DNA from 4 places in the Mesorhizobium sp. WSM4841 genome. Region 2 is predicted to be linked to each of the others. Evidence: riboswitches for the same ligand, from Rfam matches in the RefSeq annotation. Region 2 holds a riboswitch; each other region holds the start of a gene.

The links. A riboswitch is a leader RNA that binds a small molecule or an ion and turns the genes downstream of it on or off. The one in region 2 is predicted to bind cobalamin.
Region 1: linked by a shared signal. The riboswitch ahead of AC0L14_RS28445 (DUF1636 family protein) and the one ahead of AC0L14_RS05415 (CbtB domain-containing protein) in region 2 are both predicted to bind cobalamin.
Region 3: linked by a shared signal. The riboswitch ahead of metE (5-methyltetrahydropteroyltriglutamate--homocysteine S-methyltransferase) and the one ahead of AC0L14_RS05415 (CbtB domain-containing protein) in region 2 are both predicted to bind cobalamin.
Region 4: linked by a shared signal. The riboswitch ahead of AC0L14_RS03855 (aromatic ring-hydroxylating oxygenase subunit alpha) and the one ahead of AC0L14_RS05415 (CbtB domain-containing protein) in region 2 are both predicted to bind cobalamin.

The regions. Positions count from the first base shown of each region.
Region 1 is NZ_JBVVQC010000033.1:35,178-42,610, reverse strand. Features, by position in the region: gene AC0L14_RS28465 (LysR family transcriptional regulator) at 1-38, shown strand, start outside; partial or broken gene AC0L14_RS28460 (DEAD/DEAH box helicase) at 259-636, opposite strand; partial or broken gene AC0L14_RS28455 (cobaltochelatase subunit CobN) at 662-2,110, opposite strand; gene cobW (cobalamin biosynthesis protein CobW) at 2,129-3,166, opposite strand; gene AC0L14_RS28445 (DUF1636 family protein) at 3,163-3,597, opposite strand; cobalamin riboswitch at 3,636-3,839, opposite strand; gene AC0L14_RS28440 (winged helix-turn-helix domain-containing protein) at 3,911-5,110, opposite strand; gene AC0L14_RS28435 (NADH-quinone oxidoreductase subunit A) at 5,446-5,811, shown strand; gene AC0L14_RS28430 (NuoB/complex I 20 kDa subunit family protein) at 5,802-6,383, shown strand; gene AC0L14_RS28425 (NADH-quinone oxidoreductase subunit C) at 6,389-6,988, shown strand; gene AC0L14_RS28420 (four helix bundle protein) at 7,021-7,398, shown strand.
Region 2 is NZ_JBVVQC010000003.1:317,584-325,016, forward strand. Features, by position in the region: gene cobD (threonine-phosphate decarboxylase CobD) at 1-517, opposite strand, end outside; gene cbiB (adenosylcobinamide-phosphate synthase CbiB) at 516-1,484, shown strand; gene AC0L14_RS05395 (hypothetical protein) at 1,511-1,825, opposite strand; gene cobO (cob(I)yrinic acid a,c-diamide adenosyltransferase) at 2,204-2,818, opposite strand; gene cobU (bifunctional adenosylcobinamide kinase/adenosylcobinamide-phosphate guanylyltransferase) at 2,820-3,317, opposite strand; gene AC0L14_RS05410 (CbtA family protein) at 3,340-4,107, opposite strand; gene AC0L14_RS05415 (CbtB domain-containing protein) at 4,123-4,302, opposite strand; cobalamin riboswitch at 4,340-4,556, opposite strand; gene AC0L14_RS05420 (acetyltransferase domain-containing protein) at 4,908-5,900, shown strand; gene AC0L14_RS05425 (methyltransferase family protein) at 5,897-6,403, shown strand; gene AC0L14_RS05430 (MerR family transcriptional regulator) at 6,491-6,877, opposite strand; gene mgtE (magnesium transporter) at 7,027-7,433, opposite strand, start outside.
Region 3 is NZ_JBVVQC010000031.1:20,916-28,348, forward strand. Features, by position in the region: gene AC0L14_RS27405 (peptidase domain-containing ABC transporter) at 1-562, shown strand, start outside; gene AC0L14_RS27410 (adenosine kinase) at 680-1,645, shown strand; cobalamin riboswitch at 2,050-2,248, shown strand; gene metE (5-methyltetrahydropteroyltriglutamate--homocysteine S-methyltransferase) at 2,365-4,710, shown strand; gene tdh (L-threonine 3-dehydrogenase) at 5,358-6,392, shown strand; gene AC0L14_RS27425 (cytochrome-c peroxidase) at 6,633-7,433, opposite strand, start outside.
Region 4 is NZ_JBVVQC010000002.1:392,234-399,666, reverse strand. Features, by position in the region: partial or broken gene AC0L14_RS03860 (FAD-binding oxidoreductase) at 1-333, opposite strand, end outside; gene AC0L14_RS03855 (aromatic ring-hydroxylating oxygenase subunit alpha) at 357-1,604, opposite strand; cobalamin riboswitch at 1,820-2,020, opposite strand; gene AC0L14_RS03850 (DUF680 domain-containing protein) at 2,541-2,744, shown strand; gene AC0L14_RS03845 (DUF680 domain-containing protein) at 2,866-3,090, shown strand; gene AC0L14_RS03840 (DUF680 domain-containing protein) at 3,179-3,415, shown strand; gene AC0L14_RS03835 (ABC transporter ATP-binding protein) at 3,501-4,613, opposite strand; gene bglA (beta-galactosidase BglA) at 4,638-6,302, opposite strand; gene AC0L14_RS03825 (carbohydrate ABC transporter permease) at 6,307-7,433, opposite strand, start outside.

The DNA of each region.
Region 1 (7,433 bases), on a different contig from region 2:
ATATGTTGCCGTCCCGTCCGGAATTCAAAAACCTGTAGCCACCGGATCAAACGAGACGACAGAGCGCGGTCGACCGCTCGTAGCCATAGACTTCGGCGAGACGCGCCCGATTGCTTCCAACGCGGCGGCGGTCGACCCGCCTAGAACCGGCACGCCGAGATCCAGCTTTCGCGCCACACCTGAGCAAAGCAAATATCGGACATGAAAACGGCCCCGCAAAGGGCCATTTTTGTTTGGATTTGAGAATTTCTGCTGTGATCAGACCTTGGCGACGATGCGCATGAAAGCGGGCATGTCGTCGCCGAATCCGACGGTCGCATCATTGTCTTCCTGGCGATGGCGGGCAGGGCGATTGCCGTCGCGCTGCGGCCTGGTGTCGCCGCGTTCCGGCGCACGCTGTTCGTTGCGATCGGGCGAAGCCTTGCGTTCGGGCGAAGCTTGGCGCCCGGTGTTTTCCGAGCGGATCGCTTCTTTGTGCGCGCGCCGCTCCCCGGCTTCGGCGACCGCGGCCACCACTGGCTGTTCCTCGCGCGCCGCATCCGGTGTTGCAGCTTCGCTTTGCCTGGCGTGGCGTTCGCGTGGCTTGCGTTCGCCCCTGTCCTTGCGGTCACCGTCCTTGCGGCCGGGGGGGGGGGGGGGGGGGGGGGCCCCGCCGGGGGGGGGGGGCCCCCCCCGCCCCCCCCCCCCCGGGGGGGGGTGGCAAAGAGGGCAGGACAGAGGGGGGCGCTTCGCGCAAACCTGTCTCATGTTCTGCATTGCCCCACGCGGCCGTCACGGTAGCCATTGCCGCTGTCGGCAATTCCGTCGAAAGTTCGACATAGTCCCCTAGTGCCAGTCCACCTTCGCTGCGCTCCAGCATCTCCAGCAATTCGCGCGGCGTTTGCGGAATCCCTTCAACGGCGTAGCCCTGCTCGCTCAGGTCGTGCAGCATCGCCAGCACGCTGGACGGCACGTCGAGGCCGACGGCGTAGCCGGTGCGGCCGGGCGCGCTTGGATAGTCGGGGATCAGGATGGCCAGCTTGCGCTCCGCGCGCGGCGTCCGCTGCAGGCGGATGAAGGCTTGGACACGGTTCGCCACCTGCGCGACGCGGTCCGGCTCCGGCCGGTTGGAGAACGCGCGGAAAGCCAATGCGGGATCGACCTCGCTTTCGCCCTTGAAGGAAATGGCGCCGGCAAGGATGCGGCCGTCGAGTTCGGGCAGGACGACATGCATGGCGAGGTCGGCGGGCGCCAGGCCGCGCTGATTGTTTTGCCAGATGTCACGGCGTGTTGTCGCGACGATGACCTGGAATACCGGCACGCCGGCGCGGTCGAACAGGGTTTCGACGCCGGGCTCAGCACCGGAGGCGAAGGCCGTCGCGGTGATGACGGCGGCAGGGTTTAGCGCGGCAAGCGCAGTCTCGACAAAGGCCAGCGATGCCGGGTCCTTGAGGCTGGACACGAAAATGGGGACAGGGATGATGCCGCGCTGCCCGAGCGCTTCGAACAATGCGTCGATCGGCGCGACATCGGCGGCGAGCAGCATCGAACGGTAGAAGAGAATGGGGACGACGTCCCCCCGTCCCGGCTCATAATAGCCCGCCTTCGGCACGACAACCGGCTCCACGACCGCCGTGTCCTGTCCTGCCAGCCGCGCCAGCTGATTCACCAGCGCCGTCATATTCTCCGGGCCGCCCTCGCGAAAATAATCGAGCAGGCCGTTGAGCTCTTCGCGCGGCAGCGTCGAGCATTCGATCAGCCGGAGATCCTCGTCGCGGCATTCGCCGGGCAGCAGCGCCAGTTTTATGCCGCGTGCGCGGGCGGTCGAGGCGAGTTGGTCGCAGCCGTAGCGCCACCAGTCGTAGCCGCCGAGGATGCGAACCAAAATAACCCTGGCGTGCCGGGCGACGCTGTCGATCCAGAGATCGACGGACATCGGATGGCGCAGGTCGCGTAGAGCCGCCAGCCGCATCGACGGCAGGCGATGCGCGTCCGCCTTCCACGCCGCTGCCAGCCCGGCCAGATCGCTGTCGGTGAAAGACAGCGCCACGACATCGGCAGGCGTCTGCCTGAGATCAACAGGCTCGGCGAGATCGTCGAGCGAGGCGGATGTTGTGGTGAGGATGTGCATCGCGGCTCGTGCCTGAGGTCAGCCGGCGAGGATACGCTCGATTGCCGGCCGGTTCAGCCCCTTCAGGCCGATGATGACGAGGCGCGAGCGGCGATCGTCTTCAGCGGTCCAGGCGCGGTCGTAGTAGTGATTGACGCGCGGACCGACCGCCTGCAGCAACAGCCGCATCGGCTTGCCGCCGACTTCGACGAAACCCTTGACGCGCAGCACGTTTTCTTCCTCGGCCGCCGTGGCGACGCGCAACGCCAGCTCATCGGGATGGGCGATCGACGGAATGTCGATGACGAACGAGTCAAAATCGTCATGCTCGTGGTCGAGTTCGTCGTCGTGGTGAGTCTTGCGGTTCTCGATATCGTCCTCGACGGCAAGGCCGAGGCCGAGCAGCACAGACGGATCGACCTTACCCTGCGAGGTCGGCACGATCTTGACGGCGCGCGCGGTGTGCTCGCCGATGATGGCATTGGCACGGGCCGAGCCGGCGGCGTCCATCAGGTCGGTCTTCGACAATATAATCAGGTCGGCACAAGCGAGCTGGTCCTCGAACACCTCCTCGACCGGATCGTCATGGTCGAGCGTCTCGTCCCGCGCGCGCTGTGCCTGCAGGGCGTCCATGTCGTTGGCGACGCGGCCATCAGCCAGCGCCGGTCCGTCGACCACGGCAATGACGCTGTCGACCGTCACCCGGCTCTTGACCGTCGGCCACTGGAAGGCCTGGACCAGCGGCTTGGGCAGAGCCAGCCCGGAGGTTTCGATCAGGATATAGTCGACCTTCGGCGATAGCGACAGGATCCGGTCGAGCGCTGGGACGAAATCATCGGCGACGGTGCAGCAGATGCAGCCATTGGCCAGCTCGACGATGTTTTCCTCAGGACAGGTGTCGATGCCGCATCCCTTGAGGATCTCGCCGTCGATGCCGATGTCGCCGAACTCGTTGACGATGATGGCCAGCCGCTTGCCCCCGGCGTTTTCGAGCAGATGGCGGATCAGCGTCGTCTTGCCGGCGCCGAGAAAGCCGGTGACGACGGTGCAGGGCACGCGGGAGAGCGAGGCGGTCATATCTGATCCTTCAAAAGGTCGAGGGGAGGTATGCGGGCGACGAGGCCGCGCTTCAGGCAATCGGGGCGGCCGCGCCATGGAATGAGGCCGTCAGTCGAGGTGGCGAAGAGTTTTGCGCCAGCGACGAGATCGGCGCCGCTGGTCGCGGTCAGGTCGCCAAAGACATAGCTCCAGCAGCCGTCGCGCAGGATCGCGGCGCTCAGCCGGCGCTTGCAATTGCCGAGGCATTCGACGGTGCGGATATGGATATTTTCGCCTGATACAGCGCGGCGCGTGTCTTCGGCAAGCAGCTCGCCGGCGCGGGGATCGGCGTCGGAGCCGGTCTCGTCGCGACAGGAGGCGCAGACGATGACGGTGATGCCGGCCAGGGAGTCGTCCCCGCCGGACAATACGCCCGCTGTCTCAGCCGGAAAACTGCTGTCGCGTTCCAAATCAGGCTCCTTGCCCGGAAAACCCGCCAGGCGATCGGATTCTATTGTCCTAGACGGCAGGTCTCCTGGCTCGCGGGTCATCGCCTTGGTGCCGCCTTCCCGGGATTTTCCCAGTGGTTATCGGCCTTGGCTCGTCGCTTACAGTTGCGGGGACAGCCGCGGATTTGAAATCGAGATTTCGCACCGCATTCCCTCTTGGCTCCTCCCTTTGCCGAGAGGAGACCGTCTGAACCGGATTTAGGCTTGTGGAGGCAGTCGTGTCAACGCATGGTTCCGACACGGCGAGGAAACGCTTCAGCGCCGACATCGGCAATTACGAAACCGCGACATCCGCCAGCGCGTGGCCCAAATCCCCCGCAGGCGTCACTTCGATGCGCTCCAGGCCGAGCCAGCCTTGCATCAGCTTCAGTTCCTCGAACAGCTTGGCAGCGGTTTGCGGCGGGGCGCCGGCCTCGGCATAGGCGGCATGGACGCGCAGCACGCTGGCGGGGCGGTCGGCCTTGAGGTCGATGCGCGCCACAATCCTTTCGCCGAGCAGGAACGGCAGCACATAATAGCCGTATTGGCGCTTTTCGGCAGGGGTGTAGATCTCGATGCGATAGCGGAAGTCGAACAGTCTTTCCGTGCGCGCTCGCTCGAAGACGACGGGATCGAACGGGGCGAGCAACGCGCGCGCCTCGATCTTGCGCGGAAAACGGGCGTCCTTTTGAAGATAGGCAGGCTTGTCCCAGCCTTCGACGCGAACCGGCAAAAGATCACCGGCGTCGACCAGTTCTTCGATGCGACCCTTGATGTCGGCGGGAGAGAGGCGGAAATAGTCGCGCAGGTCGCCCGCTGTCGCGACGCCGTGGGCGCGGGCGGAGATGCGCAGCAATTCGCGGTGCGCATCCTCCGGGGAGGGCACCGGCAAAGCAAGTACTGCCGGCGGTAGCACGCGCTCCGGCAGATCGTAAAGCCGCTCGAAGCCACGACGCGACGCCGTGGTGATACGGCCGGCCCAGAACAGCCATTCGAAAGCGTGCTTGGCGTCGCTCCAGCCCCACCAGCCGCCGTTTCCCTTCTGGCCTTCGAGGGCGGATGCGGCGACCGGTCCTCGTTCGACGACCTCGCGATAAATGTCTTCAATGTAGGCGGCGCGTTCGCGGCCCCACTTGGCCAGTCCGTTATACATTTCCTCGCCACGTTCGGCCCGCTCCATGCGCCAGCGCATCAGCGGATAGGTTTCGACCGGCAGAAAGGAGGCCTCATGCGCCCAATATTCGAAGACCGTGCGCTTGCGCGTCACGGCGGCGTTGTCGAGCAGGGCAAGCGGGTAGGGGCCAAGCCGCGAATAAAGCGGCATATAGTGGGCACGCACCACCGCGCTGACGGAATCGATCTGCAGCAGGCCGGTCCGGCCAAGCACACGGGCCAGATGGCGGCGATTGGGCGTGCTGTTAGGGCGAGGATCGGCAAACCCCTGTGCGGCAAGCGCGACGCGCCGGGCCATGGCGAGCGAGATTTTTTCCTTCATGCAGACGGCACTCTGTTGGCGTTCTACCAAAGATGGGAGCGATGATTCCGCGTCATGCTAGCAGGGTTTTGGCGGCATCTATGTCAGGAGAGAAAACTGGAGTAAAAAGTGAAGGAAATCAAACAGGAGCGGATCGGACCAGTTTATCCGGATATGCCGTCGAGCACCGTGTTTTGAACAAGGTTTGACTTGCTTCGCCGAAAGCCCTGCGCTAACCCTCGCCGCGTTGCAGCATAGAGCCCCCTAAAACGGTTCAGTGGTTAAACTGTCACGCTTCCGCAAGTGGGTCCGGTGCTGTAATCAGAGTGGATTGGCCGCCAACGGAAAGCTGCAGCATGAACGCATTGTTGAGTTCGTACCTGCCCATCGTCCTGTTCATCGGCGTGGCGCTGGTCGTCGGCCTGGCGCTGCTTGCCGCACCCTTCCTGGTGGCCTACCGCAACCCAGATCCGGAAAAGCTTTCCGCCTATGAATGCGGCTTCAACTCGTTCGATGACGCCCGCATGAAGTTCGACATCCGTTTCTACCTGGTGTCGATCCTGTTCATCATCTTCGATCTGGAGGTGGCCTTCCTGTTTCCGTGGGCAGTGTCTTTCAGCCAGATCGGCATGCTCGGTTTCTGGTCGATGATGGTGTTTTTGGCGGTGCTGACGATCGGCTTTGCCTATGAATGGAAGAAAGGAGCGCTGGAATGGGATTGAGCGACAATTCCGGCACGCTCGTCGCGCCGAAGCCAAAAGGCATTCTCGACCCCAGCACCGGAAAGCCGGTGGGGGCGAATGATCCCTTCTTCCTCGAGATCAACGACGAGCTTGCCGACAAGGGCTTTCTCGTCACCTCGACCGAGGCGCTGATCACCTGGGCTCGCAGCGGCTCGCTGATGTTTATGACCTTCGGTCTTGCCTGCTGCGCGGTCGAGATGATCCATACCTCGATGCCGCGCTATGACTCGGAGAGGTTCGGTGTCGCGCCGCGCGCGTCGCCGCGCCAGTCGGACATCATGATCGTCGCCGGCACGCTGACCAACAAGATGGCGCCGGCGCTGCGCAAGGTTTATGACCAGATGCCGGAGCCGCGCTACGTCATCTCGATGGGCTCCTGCGCCAATGGCGGCGGCTATTACCACTATTCCTATTCGGTGGTGCGCGGCTGTGACCGCGTCGTGCCGGTCGACATCTACGTGCCCGGCTGTCCGCCGAGCGCGGAAGCGCTGCTCTACGGCATCCTTCTGCTGCAAAAGAAGATCCGCCGCACCGGCACGATCGAGCGGTGAGCGGGATGATGAGCCTGAATGAACTCTCGACCTATCTCGGCGAGAAGCTGAGCGGCCGGATCGGCGATGCAGTGTTTGCCTATGGCGAACTCACCATCTCGGTCGAGCCGCAGGATCTGATCGAGGTGGTGAGCTTCCTGCGCGACGATCCAAAATGCCAGTTCATCTCGATCATCGACGTCTGCGGCGCCGATTATCCATCGCGGGCCAAGCGATTCGACGTTGTCTATCACCTGCTGTCGCCGAAGCAGAATGTTCGCATCCGGCTCAAGGTGCAGGCGGACGAAGAGACTGTGGTGCCATCGATCACCAGTGTGTTTCCGGGCGCCGACTGGTTCGAACGCGAAACCTACGATCTCTATGGCGTGCTGTTTTCGGGTCATCCCGATCTCAGGCGGATTCTGACCGATTACGGCTTCGAGGGTCATCCGCTGCGCAAGGATTTCCCGCTGACCGGTTTCGTCGAGGTGCGCTACGACGACGAGGCCAAGCGGGTCATCTACGAGCCGGTCGAGCTCAAGCAGGAATTCCGCAATTTCGATTTTCTCAGCCCTTGGGAGGGGACGGATTACGTCCTTCCGGGGGATGAGAAGGCGAAACAGTGAGTAGGGAAGTAGTGAGTAGTCAGTAGGAAGGAATGGAAAAAAGGATCGAATCTTATCGCGACCTAATGGTGTGGCAATCGGCGATGGTGCTTGCAGAAGATTGTTATCGCCTCACCAAAATTTTTCCGAAAGAGGAGATCTATGGAATGACCTCCCAGATGCGCCGCTCGGCGGTATCTATCGCCGCCAATATCGCCGAAGGGTACGGTCGTGAGAATAGAGGTTCATTCGTTCAGTTTCTGCGCATGGCGCAGGGTTCGTTGAAGGAACTGGAAACGCACATACTGCTGGCATGCCGGGTCGGCTTGCTGGAAAGAAACAATGAGATTGAACTGCTGCTCCGATGCGAAGAGATAGGTAAAATGATGCGATCTCTCATCAGAACGGTGCAGGCAAAGCAGGCGGAATAAGTAGGCATTGAGCTTGATGATCACTACTCACTACT
Region 2 (7,433 bases):
CGACCAGCACTCCGCCTTTGGCGCGCAATCTTCCGGCAAGCCCAAGCAGCTTCTTGCGTTCGATGACGCGCCCGTCCGGATTGTTGGGGTTGACGACGATGGCGAGGTCGGCTCCTGCCAGGGCCTCGAAATCGTCGACCTCCATCACCGCATGACCGACGATCGCCGCTGCCCGCTGATGTTCGGCATAAGTCGGCCCAAACACCAGCGCCTTGCCGGGGCTCGCCAGCGAGGCGACGCGCGGCAACAGGATCTGCGTGCCCGGTGCCGCCACCACATTCGCTGCCGATGGCGCGCCATAGGCGCTTGCCGCGACGTTGGCCAACTCACGGGCGCGCGAAGCTTCCGGCAATCTTGACAGAGCGGTGGCGGGCGGCTCGAAAAACGGGTAGGAGTGCGGATTGATACCGGTCGAGAGGTCGACGAAGGGCTGCGGCGCATTGGGAAAAAGCGCCAACGCCCGGCCAAGGCTTCCGCCGTGATCCAACACTGCCGCCGCTCCATCAAGAGACTTCATGTCGATCCTGATCGCTTTCCTGTCACTGGTTGTTGAATTCGCTGTCGGCTACCCGGGCTGGCTGCTTGGCGCCATCGGCCATCCCGTCACCTGGTTCGGTAGGCTGATATCCTTTCTCGACCGCAGGCTCAACCGCGCCATTGATTCCGACGCCGTCCGTCGTCGGCGCGGCATTGATGCACTGCTGATCATCGTGCTGGTGCCGGCCACCATCGCTTTCGCGGTTGAAACCGTGCTTTCGGGCATTCCAGCCGGACTGGTCCTCACGGCAATTCTGGCGACATCGCTGCTGTCGCAGAAGAGCCTGGCCGAGCATGTCGAGCAGGTGGCCGACGGACTCGACAATGGCGGGCTCGACATCGGCCGTGCTGCCGTTTCACGGATCGTCGGCCGCGATCCGAAAAAGCTCGACAAAGCCGGCGTCTGCCGCGCGGCGATCGAAAGCCTGGCCGAGAATTTTTCCGACGGCGTCGTCGCGCCCGTCTTCTGGATCGGCGTCGGTGGGCTGGCCGGCGGCGTCGCCTACAAGGCTGCCAACACCGCCGATTCGATGATCGGCCACCGCACGCCGCGCCACGAGGCCTTCGGCCAGGCGGCAGCGCGCTTCGACGATCTGATCAACCTGCCGGCGTCGCGGCTGACCGCGCTGCTCATCGTGCTGGCCGCCTTCTTCGTCAAAGACGCCGATGCCGGCAACGCCTGGCGCACAGTGCTGCGCGACGCGAAAAAACACCGCTCGCCCAACGCCGGCTGGCCTGAGGCCGCGATGGCCGGCGCGCTCGGGTTGGCGCTCGCCGGGCCGCGCTCCTATGACGGCGTCATGGTCGACGATGCATTCATGGGCGAAGGCGGCCACCGCGATGCCGAGAGTGTCGACATCAGGCGGGCACTGAAACTCTACCGGGTAGCCGACTTTCTGCTGATCGCGCTGTTCGGCTTGCTGTCGGTGATTGTTATCGCTGCGTGACGCCCGAATGGGTCGGCAAACCCGACCTACCAAGTAACACGGACTTCCTTTGCGCTTGGATCGGCTGCCTCGCCAAACCTTTTGATCGCGTATCCACCGGCAGCTACGGGAAAAGATCTCAATACGGGTTCGACTACAACAAAAAGTCGTTCAGCGTTTGGCCCATACATGTAGAGGATGCATTCGCCCTCACCAAACAAGTCACCGTCAAACTCGCCGACCGACGCATCCTCGATAGCTTTCTCTAGCCGATCCTCGAGCGCGTAAATGGATTCGCGTTCTTGCGACGCTCCAAATTGACCGTCCTTCAGAAGAAGATAGACGATTACCGCCTGTTCCACGAACAATCTCCAGCTTGCCTAGCGATCAGAATTCTATCCCCTGCCATAAGGCGGGCGCCGAAACTCTACAGGGTCGCCGACCTAGTGCTGACGCGCTGTTCGGGAGATCTCGGCGGTCGTCATTATGGCGTGATCGACGCTCGAGATCGAGCGCAAAACAAAAACCCGCCTCGCGAGCGGGTCGGCGGTGCGAATCAGCACTATAGAAGAATCAGTATCATAGCTGCCGGCACAAAGCAAGAACAATACAGCTTGAGGTTGTCGAAAACCGCAGGTGAGATCCGATCTCCCCCGCAAGGGGAGATCGGCAATTTTACCAGCGTCACCGCCACCAGCACCGCAATGCTTGAGGGTGCCCTGCCGAAGCGCAATCACCCCTCAGAATTCAATCCCTTGCTGCGCCTTAACGCCGGCGGAAAAGTGATGTTTGGTCACGCCCATCTCGGTGACCAGATCGGCGGCATCGACCAGCGCCGGTTTGGCGTTGCGGCCGGTGACGACGACATGCAGGTTTTCGCGGCGCCCTTTCAGCGACGCCACCACTTTGTCGAGATCGAGATAATTGTAGCGCAGCGCGATATTCAGCTCGTCGAGCACCAGAAGGCTGATCGATGGATCGGCCATCAGTTCGAGCGCCTTGGCCCAAGCGGACTCGGCGGCGGCGATATCGCGCTTCAGATCCTGCGTCTCCCAGGTGAAACCCTCGCCCATCGTGTGCCAGACGACCCGGTCGCCGAAGGCGGCAAAGGCGTCCTTCTCGCCGGTGTGCCATTTGCCCTTGATGAACTGGACGACGCCGACGCGCCTGCCGTAGCCGAGCATCCTCAGCGCCAGCCCGAAGGCGGCAGTGGTCTTGCCCTTGCCGGGCCCGGTGTTGACGATCAGCAGCCCCTTCTCGACCGTCTTTGCCGCGACCTCTGCGTCCTGCACCGCCTTGCGCTTGGCCATCTTGGCGCGGTGGCGTTCCTCGTCCCTGTCGTCGATATCGGTCATCTCATTTCACCTTGAGCGGCAGTCCCGCCACCATCAGCAGCACTGTGCCGGCGACGGCCGCGACCTGCTGGTTGAGCCGGCCGGCGGCATCGCGAAACCGGCGAGCCAGCGCATTGTCGGGCACGATGCCCTGGCCAACCTCGTTGGAAACCACGAACCATGGCCCGCGCGGCCGCGACAGCACATCGGCCAGCCCTCGGCATTCGGCCTCAATGTCGCGTTCGGCCAGCATATGGTTGGTCAGCCACAGCGTGAGGCAATCGACGAGGACAGGCCGGCCGTCAGGCAACGCCTCAATCGCGCCGACGAGATCGAGTGGCGCGTCGATGGTCGTCCAACCCTCGCCGCGCCGCGACCGATGCAGCGCGATACGCTCGCGCATCTCGTCGTCATAGGCTTGCGCCGTAGCGATATAGGCCCACGGCGCCGGACAGGCCGTCACCAGTCTTTCGGCATGCGCGCTCTTGCCGGAGCGCGCACCGCCGATGACCAGGGTCAGCTTGCCGCCGGGAGCAGCGCGATCAGGCAAAGCTGTCGCGCAGGCCGGTCGTGCTGCCGGTCAAGCGGCCGCGCACCACGCCGACGACGGCGCCGAGCACCAGCCAGAACACCAGATTGGTCAGTGTCACCGCCACCACGAACTGGTGGTGCAGGGCTTCCGGGATCGGCGATTCAAAACTGTCGGGCTGCGGCGCGCCGACGATATGCGGCGCCACGATCCACGCCACGGCAAGCAGCGCCAGCGGCAGGGATTTGCGAAAGGCGAGCAGCCCAAGACCGGCCGCTGTCGCTACCACAGTTGCCGTCCACCAGATCTGGCGCTGGGCGAGATCGGCAGCCGGCATAGCCGGCAGTTCGGGAGGCAGGCCAAGGTTCGGAGCCAGCGTGAACACAGCAAAGCCGGCAAGGCCCCAGAACAGGCCCTGACGCCAATTGCCGATGCCGCCGGCGAACTCCGAAGCGGCGACCAGGATCAGCGCAAAGCCGATGCCGGTGACGACGTTGGCAACGACGTTGAAGGCGAAGCGCTCGAAACCGTCGGCCGGCGCCCAGCCTTCGTCTTCCGCAGCCGGAGCGGCCGGTTCGGCGCTACTCATGGCATTGGCGTCCGTGGCGTTCGCGGCCGGCGCCGCGGCGTGGTCATGCGTGTGGCCACCGCCGGCCTGCTCGTAGACTTCCGCCTTGAGAATGAGCGGCACGGTGGCGTAGGCCTGCATGCAGGCGAGAACGACGCCAGCCACAAGCCCTGCGATCGCCGCGATGAACACGACGTTGCGAAACAGTGTCATGATGTCGGCCCCTCGTCAGTGGCAGGGAAACGCCATCGAATGGCGATAGTCGTGGGCGGCATTGTGGACCGCATCGATATGCGAGAAGCCGACAAAGCCCATGACGAAAATGCCGAGAAATGCAGCAAGCGCCAGCTGCACGAAGCGCGACTGCGAGGAGACGGAAGCGACGAGCGAGACGGAAGCGGTATTCATGTCTTGTCCTTTCGCCCTCCACCCGAGGGCATAGAAATCAGTTCTCCTGTCGCCGGCAGGTCTCCTGGCTCGCGGATCAGCGCCCTTCCCCACCTTCCCGAAGAAGCTCTTCCCGAAAGAAACTCTTCAGTGGCATATGGAGAGGACTACCGCACACAGTTGCGGGGGCAGCCACGGCATTGGGCGAATTTTGCCCTTACCGCATTCCCTTTAGAGCGCCGTGCGTCCGAATGGACGCACAAAGGACGCTCTAACACTTAGACTCTGCGCATGACCTTTCCGGAACCGATTCCGGTTCCGGGTTCATGCGCGGTTCCAAACGGAACCGACGACAGCCGCGACTATAGGCAGAATCGCCGTGCCCGGCAAACCAAATTCCGCCAGCTACCAGCGCGAATGCGCCGTCTCTGGAACCAGCCGGCCGGCGCCACGAGGCCGGAGTGCTGATGCCCGAGGAATATGGCCCGCATCGCTTCTAATGGGTGCGTCAGCGGCATACGGCGCTTTCACCGACGCCCTGAGCATCAACGGGATTTGGCCCTGTCTTCTTTTGTCTGGGGCAACCATGATAGTCGTCTTGCAGTGCTGAATCAGATTGCGAGACCATGAGCATTTCTACGCCGACCGTTCAGGACCGATCCAAGCGCATCATCGCCATCGACGTCGCCCGCGGCGTCGCTTTGCTTGCCATGGCGAGTTACCATTTCACCTGGGATCTCGAATTCTTTGGCTACACCGATCCCGGCCTGACCGCCTTCGGCTGGTGGAAATTCTACGCGCGCTGCATCGCTTCGACCTTTCTGTTCCTGGTCGGCGTCAGCCTGTTCCTCGCCCATGGCAAACTGATCCGCTGGGACGGCTTCTGGAAACGCTTCGCCATGGTCGCCGGGGCGGCGCTCGCCATATCGGCTGCCACGAGGCTTGCCACGCCGGACAGTTTCATCTTTTTCGGTATCCTGCATGAGATCGCGCTCGCCAGCCTGCTCGGCCTGGCGTTCCTGCGGCTGCCGGCGCTGCTGACGCTGGTTATGGCAGCTTTCGTCATAACCGCGCCGCTCTACCTCAGGTCCGAGACCTTCGACCATCCGGCCCTGTGGTGGGTCGGCCTGTCGGCAACCAACCCGCGCTCCAACGATTATGTCCCGCTGTTGCCATGGTTCGGCGCTGTGCTTGCGGGCATCGCGACGGCAAAACTCGCCTCCGCCTCCGGCCTGCTGACGCGGTTGGCAGGCCTGACGCCCGGCAGCTGGACAAATCCGCTGGTCTTTATCGGCCGGCACAGCCTCGCCTTCTATCTGATCCACCAGCCGGTGCTGATCGGCTCGATCTGGCTTTTTTCGCAAGTCATGCCGGCACCGGTCGAGACCAGGCAGGTCACCTTCCTGAAAGAATGCCAGACTTCGTGCGAGCAATCGCGCGACACGGAGTTCTGCTCCAGCTATTGTGTGTGCATGCTCGATACACTCGAGGGCGAGGCCACGCTTGATCAGCTCTACCGCAACGACCAGGCTGCGGAATGGAAGGCACATCTCGACGAGCTCGCCGGCGCCTGCACTGCCAAAGCCGACAGCACTTTGATGGAGGGAGGAGCACAATGACCGACCATCAACAGAAACCTGGGCAACAGAAACCGGGGCAGCCGAAACCGGGGTTTATACCGTGGCCGCCGCTGATCTATGTCGCGGCCATCGCCGTCAGCATCGCGCTTGGCTTGCTCTATCCGCTGCCATGGATCGGCGGCCTTCTGGGCGACATCCTGTTCGCGGCCGGCTGGGTGGCATTGTTCGGCGTCGTCGCACTCTGGTTCACGGCAATCCGCACCATGATCCGGGCAAAGACGACGCTCCACCCAAACGCCGTGCCGGATCACCTGGTCACATCTGGCCCCTTCGCCGTCAGCCGCAACCCGATATATCTGGCCAACACGCTGCTGATGATCGGCGTCGCCCTTATCTCGGGGATCGTATGGTTCCTGCCGCTGGCGATCATCGCCGCCTTCGCAACGCAGAAGATGGCGATCGAGGGCGAGGAAAGAGTTCTGACGGCGAAATTCGGCAAGAAATACCGGGATTACGCTAAAAAGGTGCGGCGCTGGATTTGAAGCGTGCGGCAAGGTCTTTTTAAGAATTCGCTCTGGCAGAAAACCACACTAGCTGGCCGCCAGAGTAGAATTGTCAAAAAAGGCCGCTCACGTGTTGACGCCGAGCTCCACCAATCGCTCGACGCAGGATTCCTCGGCCTGATCGAGTTCCGCCAGCGTCTCTTCGAGGTCGCGGCGCTTCTGGCGCAGATCCTCGCGCTTTTCCTCGATGCGTTTGATCATCAGGTTGAGCTGACCGACCTCCCCGGGCGGCTCCTTGTACATCTGGATGATTTCGCGGATTTCGTTGATCGAAAAGCCGAGCCTCTTGCCGCGCATGATCTGGCGGATGAGATGCCGGTCCGACGGGCGAAACAGCCGCGTGCGGCCGCGCCGCACCGGCTGCACCAGCCCTTCGTCCTCGTAGAAGCGCAGCGTCCGCGTCGAAACATCGAATTCGCGGGTCAGTTCGGTTATCGAATAATATTCCCGCATCGTCACTCCAAAAGCCCGGATAGCGGCGCGATCGCCCATTATGCGGCGATGCCCTTCATTCACAAAAGGGCTCGTCCCGCACCGGAATCGACCGGCAGCTCTCCATCGAAACCTCGCACGCAACTTACGTAAAAGTCAATTGAAGGGCCTTATCCGGCTCCCGCGCCCAGATGCAGCCACCAGGTGGCAAGGCTAAGGAAGGCGAGGAAACCGATAACGTCGGTAATCATCGTCGTGAAGATTGATGATGAAATCGCCGGATCGGCGCCGAGCCTGTCGAGGAACAGCGGAAGCAGAATGCCACCGAGTGCCGCAGCCAGCATGTTGACGATCATCGCCGCGGCAATGACGAAACCGAGATCGGGATTGTGAAACCAGAAGCCGGCGACCAGCCCGAGGATCGTTGCAATGACCATGCCATTCAGCAGGCCGACCACAACCTCGCGGCGAATGACGCGACCGGCATTGTAGATATCGAGGTCGCGTGTGGCGAGCGCGCGCACGGTCACTGTCATCGTCTGCGTACCGGCGTTGCCGCCCAGCGAGGCGACGATCG
Region 3 (7,433 bases), on a different contig from region 2:
TGGATACATCCGGATCGGCCGTTATGCCCTCCAGGACCTGTCGACCGTATCCCTGCGCAAGGTTGTCGCTGCGGTGCCGCAATCGATCGATGTGTTCTCGGGCTCGGTGATCGACAACATCGCCCTTGGCGAGTTCGAGCCGGACATCGAAAAGATCCTCCAAATCTGCGATCAAATAGGGCTGCGGGAGGTGATCGAGCGCTGGCCCGGTGGCTTCCAGGCCTATCTAGGCGAAAACGGCGTACGCCTCTCCGGGGGCGAGAAGCAGCGCCTTTCGTTGGCTCGGGCTCTGTACCGGGATCCGGAGATCCTGATCCTCGACGAAGCAACCTCCTCTCTCGACTCGGTCGCCGAGGCGTTTGTCCTGCGAGTGGTTGAGGATCTGCGTCGGGGCGGCAAGACCATCGTCATCATCTCTCATCGACTCAGCACCATCCGTTGTGCCGACAAAATAATGGTCTTGGACAAGGGGCGGGTTGTTGCGGAGGGGAGGCATGCTGATCTGCTGACAGCTGAAGGCGCTTACGCTCGCTTGTGGCGGGCGCAAACCGGATCCAGCTAAACAGCTTCAGGTGAGGGGCACGGCAGAATTTTGGGGCAGTGAGGCATGGAACAGCAGCGGCGAATGTATATCGCCGTCGCTTAGTTTCAACCTTGTGGGTGTGCCGCGGTCGGCCATATCCTTCAATGCGAAAATGCGAGTTCATGTTTTGGGCGCCACGGAGCGTCCGAAAATTGTAGCTTACTTGGGGGCGCGATGAACCTGATCGATACGAGGCGCGCCGAGCTGCTCTACAGCCGCATGGGCCCGGCCATCGAAGCCTCCGGCGGCAGCGCCGGCAACACGGCGGCGGGTGTCGCCAGCTTCGGCGGACGCGCCGCCTTCTTCGGCAAAGTCTCGAACGATGCGCTCGGCGAAATCTACGCCCATGATATCCATGCGCAGGGCGTCGCCTTCAACACCAGGCCGCTCAATGGCGAGCCACCGACGGCGCGCTCGATGATCTTCGTTACCCCAGACGGCGAGCGCTCGATGAACACCTATCTTGGCGCCTGCGTCGAGCTCGGGCCTGAGGACGTCGAGCCCGACAAGGCCTCGGGCGCCAAGGTCACCTATTTCGAAGGCTATCTGTGGGACCCGCCGCGCGCCAAGGAGGCGATCCGGCAGACGGCCAGCCTGGCGCACGCCGCGGGCCGCGAAGTATCGATGACGCTTTCGGATTCGTTCTGCGTCGACCGCTATCGCGACGAGTTCCTCGACCTCATGCGTTCGGGCACGGTGGACATCGTCTTCGCCAACAGCCACGAGATCAAGTCGCTCTACCAGACATCGTCCTTCGACGGGGCACTGGCTCAGATCCGCAAGGATTGCCGGATCGCCGCCGTGACCCGTTCGGAAAAGGGCTCGGTGATCGTGCGCGGCGACGAGACCGTCACCGTCGAGGCGACCAAAATCCGGGAGCTGGTCGACACCACCGGCGCCGGCGATCTCTATGCCGCCGGCTTCCTGCATGGTTACACGCAAGGCCGCGACCTCAAGACCTGCGGCGACCTCGGCTCACTGGCGGCCGGATTGGTGATCCAGCAGATCGGCCCGAGGCCTCGTCAGAATTTGCGCCGCGAGGCCGAGCAGGCCGGGTTGTAGGGACGCATCTCGGCGAGGTGCTGCTCACCCTCCCCTTTTTGCGGGCTGTCCAGACAAGCGCTGGGAAAACACCGCGTACCCGTCCGTGAAGGATGGCGGTTCTTCTACAAATTTCTGATTATGAAGGCTCAGGAACGTTGTCGCCCTTCGGCCCAGTACTGCCGGCCGATCATGATGGTCAACACGCCCTCTTACGAAAATCGTTCTGAGCCGGGATCGTACAATTGACAGATTGCCCGACCGGCCAGCCACAGCCACCGGTCAGCCACAGCCTGCGAACCGGAGAGGGGCGCAGATGGTTCAGCTCTACCGCGATCTGCGAATTGAGACACGCCGCGGGTGAATGATTCACATAAACACATAAACATTTCTTTATACAGCATTGACAAGAAAGCGGGCAGCTGCGATTGTCCGCATGTCGTGGTTCTCCGCAAGGCGTTGCCCTAGCGGAGCTAAGAGGGAAGCCGGTGCAATGCCGGCGCTGCCCCCGCAACTGTAAGCGGCGAGCCAACCCACCAATGTCACTGGGGCGAACTGCCCCGGGAAGACGGGCAGAGGCTGTGACCCGCGAGCCAGGAGACCTGCCACGGTGAACAACGTCCACGGGCGGGGTGTCTGGTGGCCGCGGCAGCTCGGCGTTGATGCCGGCCTGTTAGCGCCTTCCTTGTCCCCGCCGCTAACCATCGGGGTATGGAATGAATGTCTCCCAGCAAGTTCCCATAGCAACGCTTGGTGTGCCGCGTATCGGTCGCCGGCGAGAACTGAAATTCGCGCTCGAAAGCTACTGGTCCGGAAAATCTTCTGCTGCCAACCTTCTGGCGACGGCGAAGGCGCTCCGTGCCGCCAGTTGGAGCGAGCAGCACGACCGGGGCGTGTCGAAAATCCCGTCGAACGATTTCTCACTGTATGACCATGTGCTCGACACCGCAGCAATGGTCGGCGCCGTGCCAACTCGTTACGGCTGGACGAGCGGCGAGGTCCCCCTCGACATCTACTTCGCGATGGCGCGCGGGACGCAAGGCGATACCGCGGGTTGCGGACATGCCAGTCACGGGCATGCCGTTCAGGGACAGCGCGTAACCGCGATGGAAATGACCAAATGGTTCGACACGAACTACCACTACATCGTGCCGGAGTTGGGCGACGATCAGACATTCGCCCTCTCGTCGACGAAACCAGTCGATCACTTTCTGGAGGCAAAAGAGCTCGGCATCCATACACGCCCGGTCCTCCTTGGACCGGTCACCTTCCTCAAGCTGGCGAAGTCTCCCGACCAAGGTTTCAATACCATGGCGCTGCTACCGCGCCTGCTGCCCGTCTACGAGCAACTCCTGCGAAATTTGGAGCTCTCTGGGGCCGACTGGGTTCAGATTGATGAGCCGGCGCTTGTGCTCGACCTTAACCCGAACGAACGAGCTGCCTTCGAATTCACCTACGGCCAGCTGTCGAAAGCCGCGCCCAAGTTGAAAATCATGCTGGCTACCTATTTCGGTCCGCTGGGAGACAATCTCGAGACCGCGCTTTCGCTGCGCCTGGCGGGCCTACATCTCGACCTTGTGCGCGCTCCCGAGCAGTTGGAGACGGTTGGTCGGCTCGCACCGAAGGATCTGGTGCTCTCACTTGGCTTGATCGACGGCCGCAACGTCTGGCGCGCGAACCTGACTGCCATTCTCGACCGTATCAAGCCGGTCATTGCCGGCTGGCCGCTGGACCGCGTCGAAATTGCGCCTTCCTGCTCGATGCTTCATGTGCCGATGGACCTGCGGATGGAGACCGCGCTCGATGTGGACGTCAGATCATGGCTGGCATTCGCCGCCCAGAAGACTGAAGAGCTGCTCGTGCTGGCCCAAGCCTTGTCCGAAGGCAGGGATACTGTAGCGGGCGCGCTCAAGGCTTCTGAAGAGGCCGCCGCCGCGCGCGCCATGTCTGCAAAGGTCCATGATCCGCTCGTCCATGGGCGAGTTGTCGGCATTGACGGCGACATGAAGCAACGAAAGAGCGCATTTGCCAAGCGCTCCAGAGTCCAGGCTGACACGCTCGGCCTGCCGCCATTCCCCACGACGACCATCGGGTCCTTCCCGCAGACGGCCGAGGTGCGCAGGGCGCGCTCCGCTCATGCGAAGGGCCGGCTGAGCTATATCGACTACCAGGCCTTCCTGAAGAAGGAGACCGAAGCGGTGGTCCGTTGGCAGGAGGAGATCGGGCTGGACGTGCTGGTACACGGCGAGTTCGAACGAAACGACATGGTGCAGCATTTCGGCGAGCAGCTGTCCGGCCTCGCCTTCACCCAGCATGGCTGGGTGCAAAGTTACGGCTCCCGGCTGGTGCGCCCTCCCATCATCTTCGGCGACGTATCGCGGCCCAATCCGATGACGGTTCTCTGGTGGCAATTTGCCCAGTCTCTGACGAATAAGCCGGTGAAGGGCATGCTCACAGGGCCAGTGACGATTCTGAACTGGTCTTTTGTTCGCGACGACGTACCCCGCGCCGAGACCTGCCGCCAGATCGCGCTCGCGATCCGCGATGAAGTGACGGACCTCGAAAGAGCTGGCGCAAAGGTGATCCAGATCGATGAGGCCGCATTTCGCGAAGGCTTGCCGCTGCGGAAGGCCGACTGGAAACATTATCTCGGCTGGGCTGTCGAATGCTTCCGGCTCGCTTCGACGGGTGTGGAGGACGCGACCCAAATTCACACCCACATGTGCTATTCGGAGTTCAATGAGATCATCGACTCGATCGCTGAACTGGACGCGGACGTCATTTCGATCGAGACGTCGCGCTCTAAAATGGAACTGCTAGACGCCTTCACGAAGTCCAAATATCCGAACGAAATCGGTCCTGGCGTCTACGACATTCACTCACCACGTGTCCCGGAGATCGGCGAGATTTTGCATCTCGCCCAACTTGCCCGCGAGCGACTGTCGGACAGCCAATTGTGGGTGAATCCGGACTGTGGCCTCAAAACAAGGAAATGGGAGGAGGTCCGCCCTGCCCTCGTGAACATGGTCGCTGCAGCATTCGCCCTGCGGGAGAAAGCGCAGGCGCAGGCCGCTGGGCCACTGTGACCGGCAAACATGTGACCAGCGGGCTCCGCGGATGAGTTCAAAGCAGAAGGGACGGCATCGAAAAGCCGCCCAATGATTGGTAGAGGCCCCACCCTTGTCGTCCAGCCGAAGGCCCGCTGGACGGCTGAGCGGCGGAGCAGGATCTCGGAAGCCGCTTCTGGTCCGAGGACGGATGATTTCAACCAGGAACTGGAGTAAGGCGGCTTTGCCCGTGAGCTTCAGCCTCTCACAGCGCCAGCGGTCAACAGACACTTCACCGAGGGGCGAACGATGCCGCCTGTGCACCGACACATCAAGATATCGGCGGCCAGACCGACCATCGAGAGCATCGTGTCGAGTGATTGCGTCGCATGTGGCGGACATCGACGAAATAGCCATGCCGCCCAGCTGCAAGCTGCGACCATTCCTCATCGCTTGAATTGAAACTTCGCTGCATCTGGCGTGGCGCTTGCTCCGCTTCCGCTGAGGTTCGCTGGACTGGGTTTTCAAGCGCACGGATCGCTGTGGAATGTTGCTTCGACACAAAGGAAGGCGTCAACATTACGATCGGTCCAAGGATCTCAGGTGTTCTCCGAGCCTACCTTTTCGTTGCGCAGGCTACCGGAGCAGGGCGAGGAGCGAAATCAACCAAGCGTAAGGAGCACCCGATGTCGAACATGATGAAGGCGCTGGTGAAGGCCAAGGCTGAACCGGGCATCTGGATGGAAGAGGTGCCGGTGCCGGAGATCGGCCCAAACGATGTGCTGATCAAGGTCAGGAAAACCGCGATCTGCGGCACCGACGTCCATATCTACAATTGGGACCAGTGGGCGCAGAATACGGTGCCGGTGCCGATGGTCACCGGCCATGAGTTCGTCGGCACGGTCGCCGATTTCGGCGCCGCTGTCACCGAATACAAAGTCGGCCAGCGCGTGTCGGGCGAGGGTCACATCGTCTGCGGTCATTGTCGCAACTGCCGCGCGGGCCGGGGACATCTGTGCCGCAACACGCTCGGCGTCGGCGTCAACCGCCCCGGCGCTTTTGGCGAGTATCTGGCAATCCCGCAGCACAATGTCGTGCCGATCCCCGACGATGTGCCGGACGAGATCGCCGCGATCTTCGATCCCCTCGGCAACGCGGTCCACACCGCTCTGTCCTTCGATCTGGTCGGCGAGGACGTGCTGGTCACCGGTGCCGGGCCGATCGGCATCATGGGTGCGCTGGTGGCGCAGTGCGTCGGCGCGCGAAAAGTGGTCATCACCGACATCAACCCGGTGCGGCTGGCGCTGGCGAAAAAACTCGGCGTCCAGCATGTGGTCGACGCGTCGAAGGAGAAGCTGCGCGATGTCATGCCGGCGCTCGGCATGACCGAAGGTTTTGACGTCGGTTTGGAGATGTCGGGTGCGGCGCCCGCCTTCCGCGACATGATCGACACCATGAACAATGGCGGCAAGATAGCGATTCTGGGCATTGCGCCCACCGGCTTCGAGATCGACTGGAACAAGGTCATCTTCAAGATGCTGCATCTCAAGGGCATCTATGGCCGCGAGATGTTCGAGACCTGGTATAAGATGATCGCGCTGGTGCAGGGCGCGCTCGATGTGAGCGGCCTGATCAGCCTCCGCATCGGCATCGATGATTTTCAGGTAGGCTTCGATGCGATGCGCAGCGGCAGTTCCGGCAAGGTGGTGATGGACTGGTAGGGCGATTGGCCGGAAGTAGCCTTTCGGCAACGCTGGAGGGACAGCACCCTCTCTGGCCTGCCGGCCATCTTTCCGCGGAGGGAGCATGGCTGGTGCAAGCAATAGCTCCTCCGCAATGTGCGCCGCTCAATCGCCCGCGACGCATCGTGGGCGATCAGAGGACGCTGCGCTTGTGGCAATTCGCCCAGATCGGTCAAGGAATGCTCACAGGCCTGACGCGATCGGCTGTTTTCCAAACGCCTATGATCGAGGCCGAGGTGTTGTGGGCCTTTCAGTCGGCAAGATGGGGTATGTTTTCTCCGACAGCTTCCCGGTCAGCGAATGAAGAAAGGCAACCAGCTGATCGATTTCCTTTTGCGTTAGTTCTTCGCCAAGCTGGGTGGTGCCCATGATTGCGACGGCCTCTCTCAGGTCCCAGACCTTGCCGGAATGAAAATATGGCGCGGTGATTGCTACGTTGCGCAGCGAAGGCACGCGAAAAACATAGGAATCCTCTGGTACATTGGTGACGGCGAATCGTCCCTTGTCGTTCTCCGGCAGAACGTCGGCGGTGGGCTTCTCCACGAGGCCGAATGGATAATAGCCTTCCCCACCAAGATTGACCCCGGAATGGCAGGACGAGCAGCCCTTTTCCATAAAAAGGCCCAGGCCCTGTTTCTCTTCGGGACCGATGGCGGTGTCATCGCCATTGAGGTAGGCGTCGAAGGGGGCCGGCGTGACCAGTGTCACCTCGTAGGCTGCGAGTGCATTGGCTACGTTATCGAGGGTGATGGGATCGGCCTCCTCCGGGAAAGCTGAATGGAACCACTCCACATATTGCGGCATCGATTTGAACGTCTCGACCACTCGAGGCGACGTGTTGGCCATTTCGCCACCGGCTTGTATCGGCCCTTTGGCCTGAGCTTTCAGGTCTTCGGCGCGACCGTCCCAAAACTGTGATTTGTTGAAGACAGAGTTAAACACCGTCGGCGCGTTGCGCTGCCCCTTTTGCCAACCGTGGCCAATCGAAGTTTCACGATTGTCGTCGCCCCCGGTGGCCAG
Region 4 (7,433 bases), on a different contig from region 2:
GGCCTTCACGTGAACACCGGGCTTCAGACTGTCGAACATCCAGCGCGTGCCGAGGCTGCCGGCCTGCGCTTTCACCGTCACCGCGATCGAGAACGGCCGCGACGGCGAGGACGACAGCGTATAGGTCCGCATCAGCGGGCCGTCGGTGGTCGGCAGTTCAAGCGTCACGAACTGCCCCGGTCTGTAGCGGAACCAGGTCTGGTTATCGGAGCGGAAGGTGAAGGTCTTCACGTCAGGCGCCTCGTCGCTGACGCCGATCACTTCCAGCACCTGGAGCCTGTCGTTCCAGGGCGCCATCTCGTCGAGATGGCGGTAGAGGCCAAGGTCCGTCATCGCATTCATCCCCTTGACCTCGCTCAGGCGACGCTGCGCAGCGCCGGCCGGCCGGCCTCGGCAAGGCGCGGCCCGATGAAGGAGGCGTACCATTCGACGAACTGGATGACGCCGCCCTCATGCAGTTCCGAATAGGGGCCGGGCTCATAGGCCGGCGACAGGATGCCGAAGGAGTTTTCCTCAACGATGCGGCGGTCCTGGTCGTTGGTCTCGGTCCAGACATGGGTGAGATCGGCGAGGTCGTAATCGACGCCTTCGACCGCGTCCTTATGGACAAGCCATTTGGTGGTGACGGCCGTTTCCGTGGCACTGATCGGCAGCACGCGGAAGGTGACCGCGTGATCGCCGAGGATATGGTTCCAGGTCGTCGGATAGTGATAGAGCAGCAGCGAGCCGATACGGTCGGTCGAAACGCTGTCGGAAAGGTTCTTCTTCACCGCGCGTCTTCCCGTCATCGTATAGCTGACGGCGTCGCGCAGCAGCGGCGCGCGGGTGGCGCGATACTGCCCGGCCGGATCGATGCGGAACTTGCTCGGCAGGCCCGCCGCCTCGCATTTCGCCCAGTGCGCGAGCATCTCCGGATCGCTGTCGGCGCCCTGCACGCCGGTCACGGTCGGCGCTTCCGGGAATGTCTTGCACAGTTCCGGATGGTTGCCGGCGCAATGATAGCACTCGCGGTTGTTCTCCCAGACGAGCTTCCAGTTGCCCTTCTCGACGATGGTCGATTCGAAGGCGACCTTTGCCTCGCGCAGCCGGTGCGGCAGGAGGTAAGGCTCGATCATGGCGCGCATCGGCGCGAAATCGGCGGGCTCCTTGGCCAGGCAGACGAAGATGTAGCCACCGATGCTTTCGCAAGCCACCGGCTTCAGGCTGAACTGGCTCTTGTCGAAGCTGTCCGCCATCTGCCTTGCGAACAAGAGCCGGCCGTCCAGCTCGTAGGTCCACTGGTGATAGGGGCAGACGAGCTTCGCCGCCGTACCCTTGTCGGCGTTGCAGACGCGGCTGCCGCGATGCCGGCAGGAATTGTGGAAGGCGTTGATCTTGCCTTGCTGGTCGCGGACCAGCACGACCGGATAGTCGCCGATCTGGGCGGTGATGTAGCTGCCCGGCTTCGGCAACTCGCAATCGTGGCCGATGAACACCCAGTCGCGATACCAGATCAGCTCCATGTCGAGCTTGAAGAAATCGGGATCGGTGTAGAAGGGCTGCTCGAGCGAGTAGCCTTCCCTGCGGCCGTGCAAGAGCCTCAGCATGTCGTTGCGCGCATCCATGTCCTGTCCTCATAGCCGTCGCATCGGCCCGAAATCGGAATCGATTTCGGAAAGCACGATGCGCAATTCAAAGTCTTGGAGCGTACTTTGTGCGTCCAAATGGACGCACGTCGCTCCAAAGACTGAACTGGTGGTGATGGAGGGAGGATCGGCCGCAAGCCGGCGACAGGGCCGGACATGCACTATCCACCTCTTGACCGCCCACCGCGATCAGTCGAGTCTAGAAATCTCGGGCTGGTTTCCGGGCTCTGGAGTGTCCTTGCGGACCATCGCGACACCTTCCCAGGCTTGGGCCCAGTGGTCTCCCGTTGCGACTTGAACTCCACCACCGTTGCGGGGGCAGCGCCGGGTTCTGACCGGCTTCCCAATTCTCCGCTTCGTCGTCACCAAGCGGCACCTGAGATGGCGTGATCTAATCATGACGGCCGGCTGACTGTCCGCATGAAAGCGACATCGTATCCATGCGGCGCGACACCGCCGGCGAAACCTGTGGGCCGGGATTTGAGGAAGGTGAACTTTGCGCCTGCTGCGAGCGCTGCCGGTTCTGAAAGCGTGCCGGATTGACCATTGCAGGGCGCCGAAATGGTTAACGATTCGACAACAACTCAGCGCCGGCTTTTTAAGCCGCTTCTAAAATCGAACCGAACGGTTCGTTTCTGTTGACAATGCGTGCATGACACTGTGAACGCAGGTCCGGCAATCCGTCAATGGTCGATTAGCCTCTTTGTCCTAAACCTTTGAAAACAAGCCAGAAAGCAATGACGATAGAAGCCTCTGGTACAATTTCAAGGTGTAGATTCTTGGTCCACACGGAACAACTTCGTGATTGGAATCCGCCGGATGGCCTTCCCACATCGGGGCTGTCCGAACGACGCGAATTCCTCCCAAGACACGCCGCTAGACGGACGGAAAACTAAAGATACTGGAGTTCCAAAAATGAAAAAGATTGCTCTTACTGCCGTCGCCGTTCTGGCCATCACCGGCAGCGCCTTTGCTGGCAGCGACCATTATGGGTCCAACGGCGCCAATCAGCCGACCGCCTCGGTCGACAGTTCGTATACGGCTTCCATTCAGAAGTCGGCTCACGCTGAAAAGCCCGTCGACCAGGGCGCCGACCGCAACCTTTTCGGCAACAATTAACAGCTGATCCCAGACCATGATCCCGAAGTGGAAACCGGTTTTTGGAAAAGATCATGGTCAAACAACAAGACAAAGCGGCCAGTCCGCCGCTCGGGATCTGAAAAATTCAGGAGTACTAGAAATGAAGAAGATCATTCTTGCCACCGTCGCCATCCTGGCTGTCTCCGGCAGCGCTTTTGCCGGCAGCGACAACTTTGGATCGAACGGCGCCAACCAGCCGGCCGCTGCGGTCGACAACGGCTCGTACACAGCTTCGATTCAGAATTCGGCTTCGGCGCAGAATCCGGTTCCGGCTGACGAGAAGCCCGTCAATGGCAGCGACCGTAACCTCTTCGGCAACAACTAATGTCGATCCCAACAGCAGCGGCGGCATTGTCTTTCACAAAGACCGCGGCCGCCGCGCTGATGGGATACGAAAATCCAGGATTACTGAAATGAAGAAGATCGTTCTCACCGCTGCGGCACTTTTGATTGCTGCCGGCAGCGCCTATGCCCGCAACGACAACGTTGGCGGAACCGACATCAACAAGCAGGCGACCGTCAACGTCGACAACACGCAGACGTTTTCGGTAAGCAATACCGGCTCGCCGGTTTACAAGCTGCTCAATTCCTCGGGCGACGTACAGAAGTCCGCCCCGCAGGGCAGCGACCGGAACCTGTTCGGCCGCTAACAGCGACCTGAATGCAATGCACAAGAGCGGCGGGCCTTGCCCGCCGCTCTTGTTTTTGCCTTCGCCAAACTGCCTGATCCAGTAGTTAGGCTGCCTTTGCTTCCGCCATGTGGAGTGTGAAGGAATGTCCGTCGACGTCGAAAATATGCAGGTCGCCGGGATCGGCATTCAACCGCAACGCAGCGCCGCGCTTGACTTCGACATTGCCTGGCAGCTTGGTCACCAGCGGCAGGTCGGCGCGGCCGATGTCGACATAGACGAGCTGGACCTCGCCGAGCTGCTCGACATAATCCACCGTTCCCTCGAAAAGATAATCGGCGCCGGTGGCGATCATCAGATCCTCCGGCCGCACGCCGAAGCTGACCGAAGCACCCTTCACTGACGCCGGCGTGGCGATCGGCACCGTCGCCTTGCGCCCGCCGACATGACTGACGATGGTCGGGTCGCCTGATTTGTCGATCGTCGCCGGCAGGATGTTCATGGCCGGCGAGCCGATGAACTGGGCGACGAACAAATTGCCGGGTCTCTTGTAGAGCTCCATCGGCGTGCCGACCTGCTCGATATGGCCCTCCTTGAGCACGACGATGCGGTCGGCCAGCGTCATCGCCTCGACCTGGTCGTGGGTGACGTAGATCATCGTTGTAGCAGGCATCGACTCCTTGAGCTTGGCGATCTCGATGCGGGTGGCAACCCGCAGTGCCGCGTCGAGGTTCGACAGCGGCTCGTCGAACAGGAAGACCTTCGGGTTACGCACGATGGCGCGGCCGATGGCGACGCGCTGGCGCTGGCCGCCCGACATCGCCTTGGGCAAGCGGTCGAGATATTTGGTCAGCTGCAGGATTTCCGCCGCCTGGCGCACCCGCTTGTCGATCTCGGCCTTGCTCTCCTTGCCGATCTTCATCGAGAACGCCATGTTGTCGTAGACGGTCATGTGCGGATAGAGCGCATAGGACTGGAACACCATGGCGATGCCGCGCTTCGACGGTGGCACGTCGTTCACCACCTCGCCGTCGATCTTGAGCTCGCCGGAGGTGATTTCCTCAAGCCCGGCGATGGACCGCAGCAAGGTCGACTTGCCACAGCCCGAAGGGCCGACGAAGACGATGAACTCGCCCGACTTGATGTCGAGGTCGATGCCGTGGAGAATATTGAGATTGCCGTATGATTTCTTCACTTGCCTTAGCGTGACATCGGCCATGATTCCCTCCAGTGAATTGCCAACTCAGTCGATGCGCCCGAACCAGGCGCCGTAGCCGCCGAGGCGGATAGAGCCGGCGACAGTCTGTCCCGAAAACCCGTGCCCCGGCAAGGGCTGCAGCGAGCGTCCGCCGAGATCGATTTCGGCCGGTCGGCTGCCAAGATTGAAGGCGCAGACGATCTGCTCATTGCCCTCGCGGCGCGTGAAGGCGACCGTATCGCCCTGGCTTTCGATGAAGTCGATTTCGCCCTTGGCCAGCGCCGGATGTAAACGGCGGAAGGCAAGAAAGCGCCGGTAATGTTCGAGCAGCGAGCTGTTGTCGCCCTGCTGCACATCGACCGCTTGCGAAAGGTGCTTGGTGGGCACGGGCAGCCAGGGCTTTGCCTTGGAGAAGCCGCCATTGCTGTCGGCGCCATTCCAGACCATCGGCGTGCGACAGCCGTCGCGGCCCTTGAACTCCGGCCAGAAGCGGATGCCGTAGGGGTCCCGCAGATCCTCGAATTGCAATTCCGCTTCGCCAAGACCAAGTTCCTCGCCCTGATAGATACAGACCGAGCCGCGCAGCGACATCAGCAGCGCCGAGATCACCTTGAGATAAGCGGTCCGGTCGGCCTCGTCGGCCGCCCAGCGCGAGGCAGTGCGCATCACGTCATGGTTGGAGAAGGCCCAGCACGACCAGCCGTCGCTGGCGACCTTGCCGAAGGCCTCCAGCACTGAACGCACCTTTGCCGCGCTGATCTTTTCGGGCGCCAGGAAGTCGAACGAATAGCACATGTGCACGCGCTTGCTGCCGGCGGTGTAGGCCGCCACCACCTCCAGCCCGCGCTGCGAATCGCCGACTTCGCCGACCGCCGCCGTCGCCGGATATTCATCAAGCAGGGCGCGGAAGCGTTCGAGGAAACCGAGATTTTCGGGACGGCTCTTGTCGTAGAGGTGGTCCTGGTAGTTGTAGGGGTTTACGGAAGGAGCAGTCTGGTCGTTGCGCTGTTCGGGCGGCAGCGGCGGATTGTCCTCCAGGCCCTGGCTGTGGAAGTAGAAATTGATGGTGTCGAGGCGGAAGCCGTCGACGCCGCGCTCCAGCCAGAAGCGGGTGACATCGAGCAGCGCATCCTGGACCGCGCGGCTGTGGAAGTTGAGATCGGGCTGCTCGGCCAGGAAATTATGCAGGTAATATTGCTGGCGGCTGGTGTCCCACTGCCAGGCCGAACCGCCGAAGATCGACAGCCAGTTGTTGGGTGGCGTGCCGTCGGGCTTGGCGTCGGCCCAGACATACCAGTCCGCCTTCGGGTTGGTGCGGCTCGAGCGGCTTTCCCTAAACCACGGATGGATGTCGGCAGTATGCGACAGCACCTCGTCGATCATCACCTTGAGCCCGAGCCTGTGCGCCTCGGCAGTCAAGGCATCGAAATCGGCCAGCGTGCCGAACATCGGATCGACGTCGCAATAGTCTGATACGTCGTAGCCGAAATCCTTCATCGGCGACCTGAAGAACGGCGAGATCCAGATGGCATCGACGCCGAGCGCCGCGATATAGGGCAGCCTGCGGATGATGCCCCTGAGGTCGCCGATGCCGTCGCCGTTGGAGTCCTGGTAGCTGCGCGGATAGATCTGGTAGATCACGGCACCTCGCCACCAGTCGCGGTTGACGGCGACGTCGGGGCTCAATGTCGCTTTCACAGCGGATTGCATAAGCTCAACCTCCTTTCACCGAGCCGGCGAGCAGCCCGCGGACGAAATAGCGCTGCAGCGAGAAGAACACGATCAGCGGCACGACAATGGTGATGAAAGCCGATGTCGTCAGAATCTCCCAGTCGCCGCCGCGCGAGCCGAGCAACGCGTTGAGCTTGGCAGTCAGCACGATCTGGTCGCCCTCGGTACCGAGGAAAACCATCGCGACCAGCAGGTCGTTCCACACCCAGAGGAACTGGAAGATGGCGAAGGAGGCCAGCACCGGGAATGACAGCGGCAGCACGATCTTGACGAAGATCTCGAAATCGCTGGCGCCGTCGATGCGCGCCGATTCCATGATTTCGCGCGGCAGGCCGGCAATGTAGCTTCTGAGGAGATAGATGGCGAAGGGCAGGCCGAAGCCGGTATGCGCCAGCCAGATGCCGAGATAGGTTTTCGACGGCACGCCGAAGAAGCTGCCGACGCCGTTGTAGAGCTTCAGCAGCGGGATCAGCGACATTTGCAGCGGCACGACCAAGAGCCCGATGATGACCGCTATGAGCAATGCGCGGCCGGGAAAGCGCATCCAGGCCAGCGCATAGGCCGCGAATGCCGCGATCAGGATCGGGATGACCGTCGCCGGAATGGTGACGGTCAGCGAATTCATGAAGGAGCGGCCGATGCCTTCCGAAAACAGCACCGTGTCGTAATTGTCGGTGGTGAATTTCGGCGGCGCCGACGAGGCGTAGTAGACGCGCTGGCCGCGCTCGCCCTCGAAGGCCTTCGTTGAGGTCATGACGAAACTGCCGTCGGCGTTGAGCTGCAAGGTCTCGCCGTCGCCGAGATCGGCTGTGGTGCCGGCGGGATATTGCGTCGGCGCCGACGACTTGACGCCGAAGGCGCTGATGTCGCGGGCCGGATCGTCGCCGAAGATGTTGCCCTCGAGGACGAACTTGCCGTCCTTCTCGACTTGCGCCGAGGCGGGTGGCAGCCGGCCCGCTTCCGTCTGGGTGGAACTGGCGAACGAGTTCCACCAGCCCGAGGCGATGATCTGATCCTTGTCGCGCAGCGACGAGACGAGAATGCCGAGCGTCGGGATAGTCCAGATCGCGACGAAGATGAAGACCGCGATATGGACGCCGAAACGGCTGG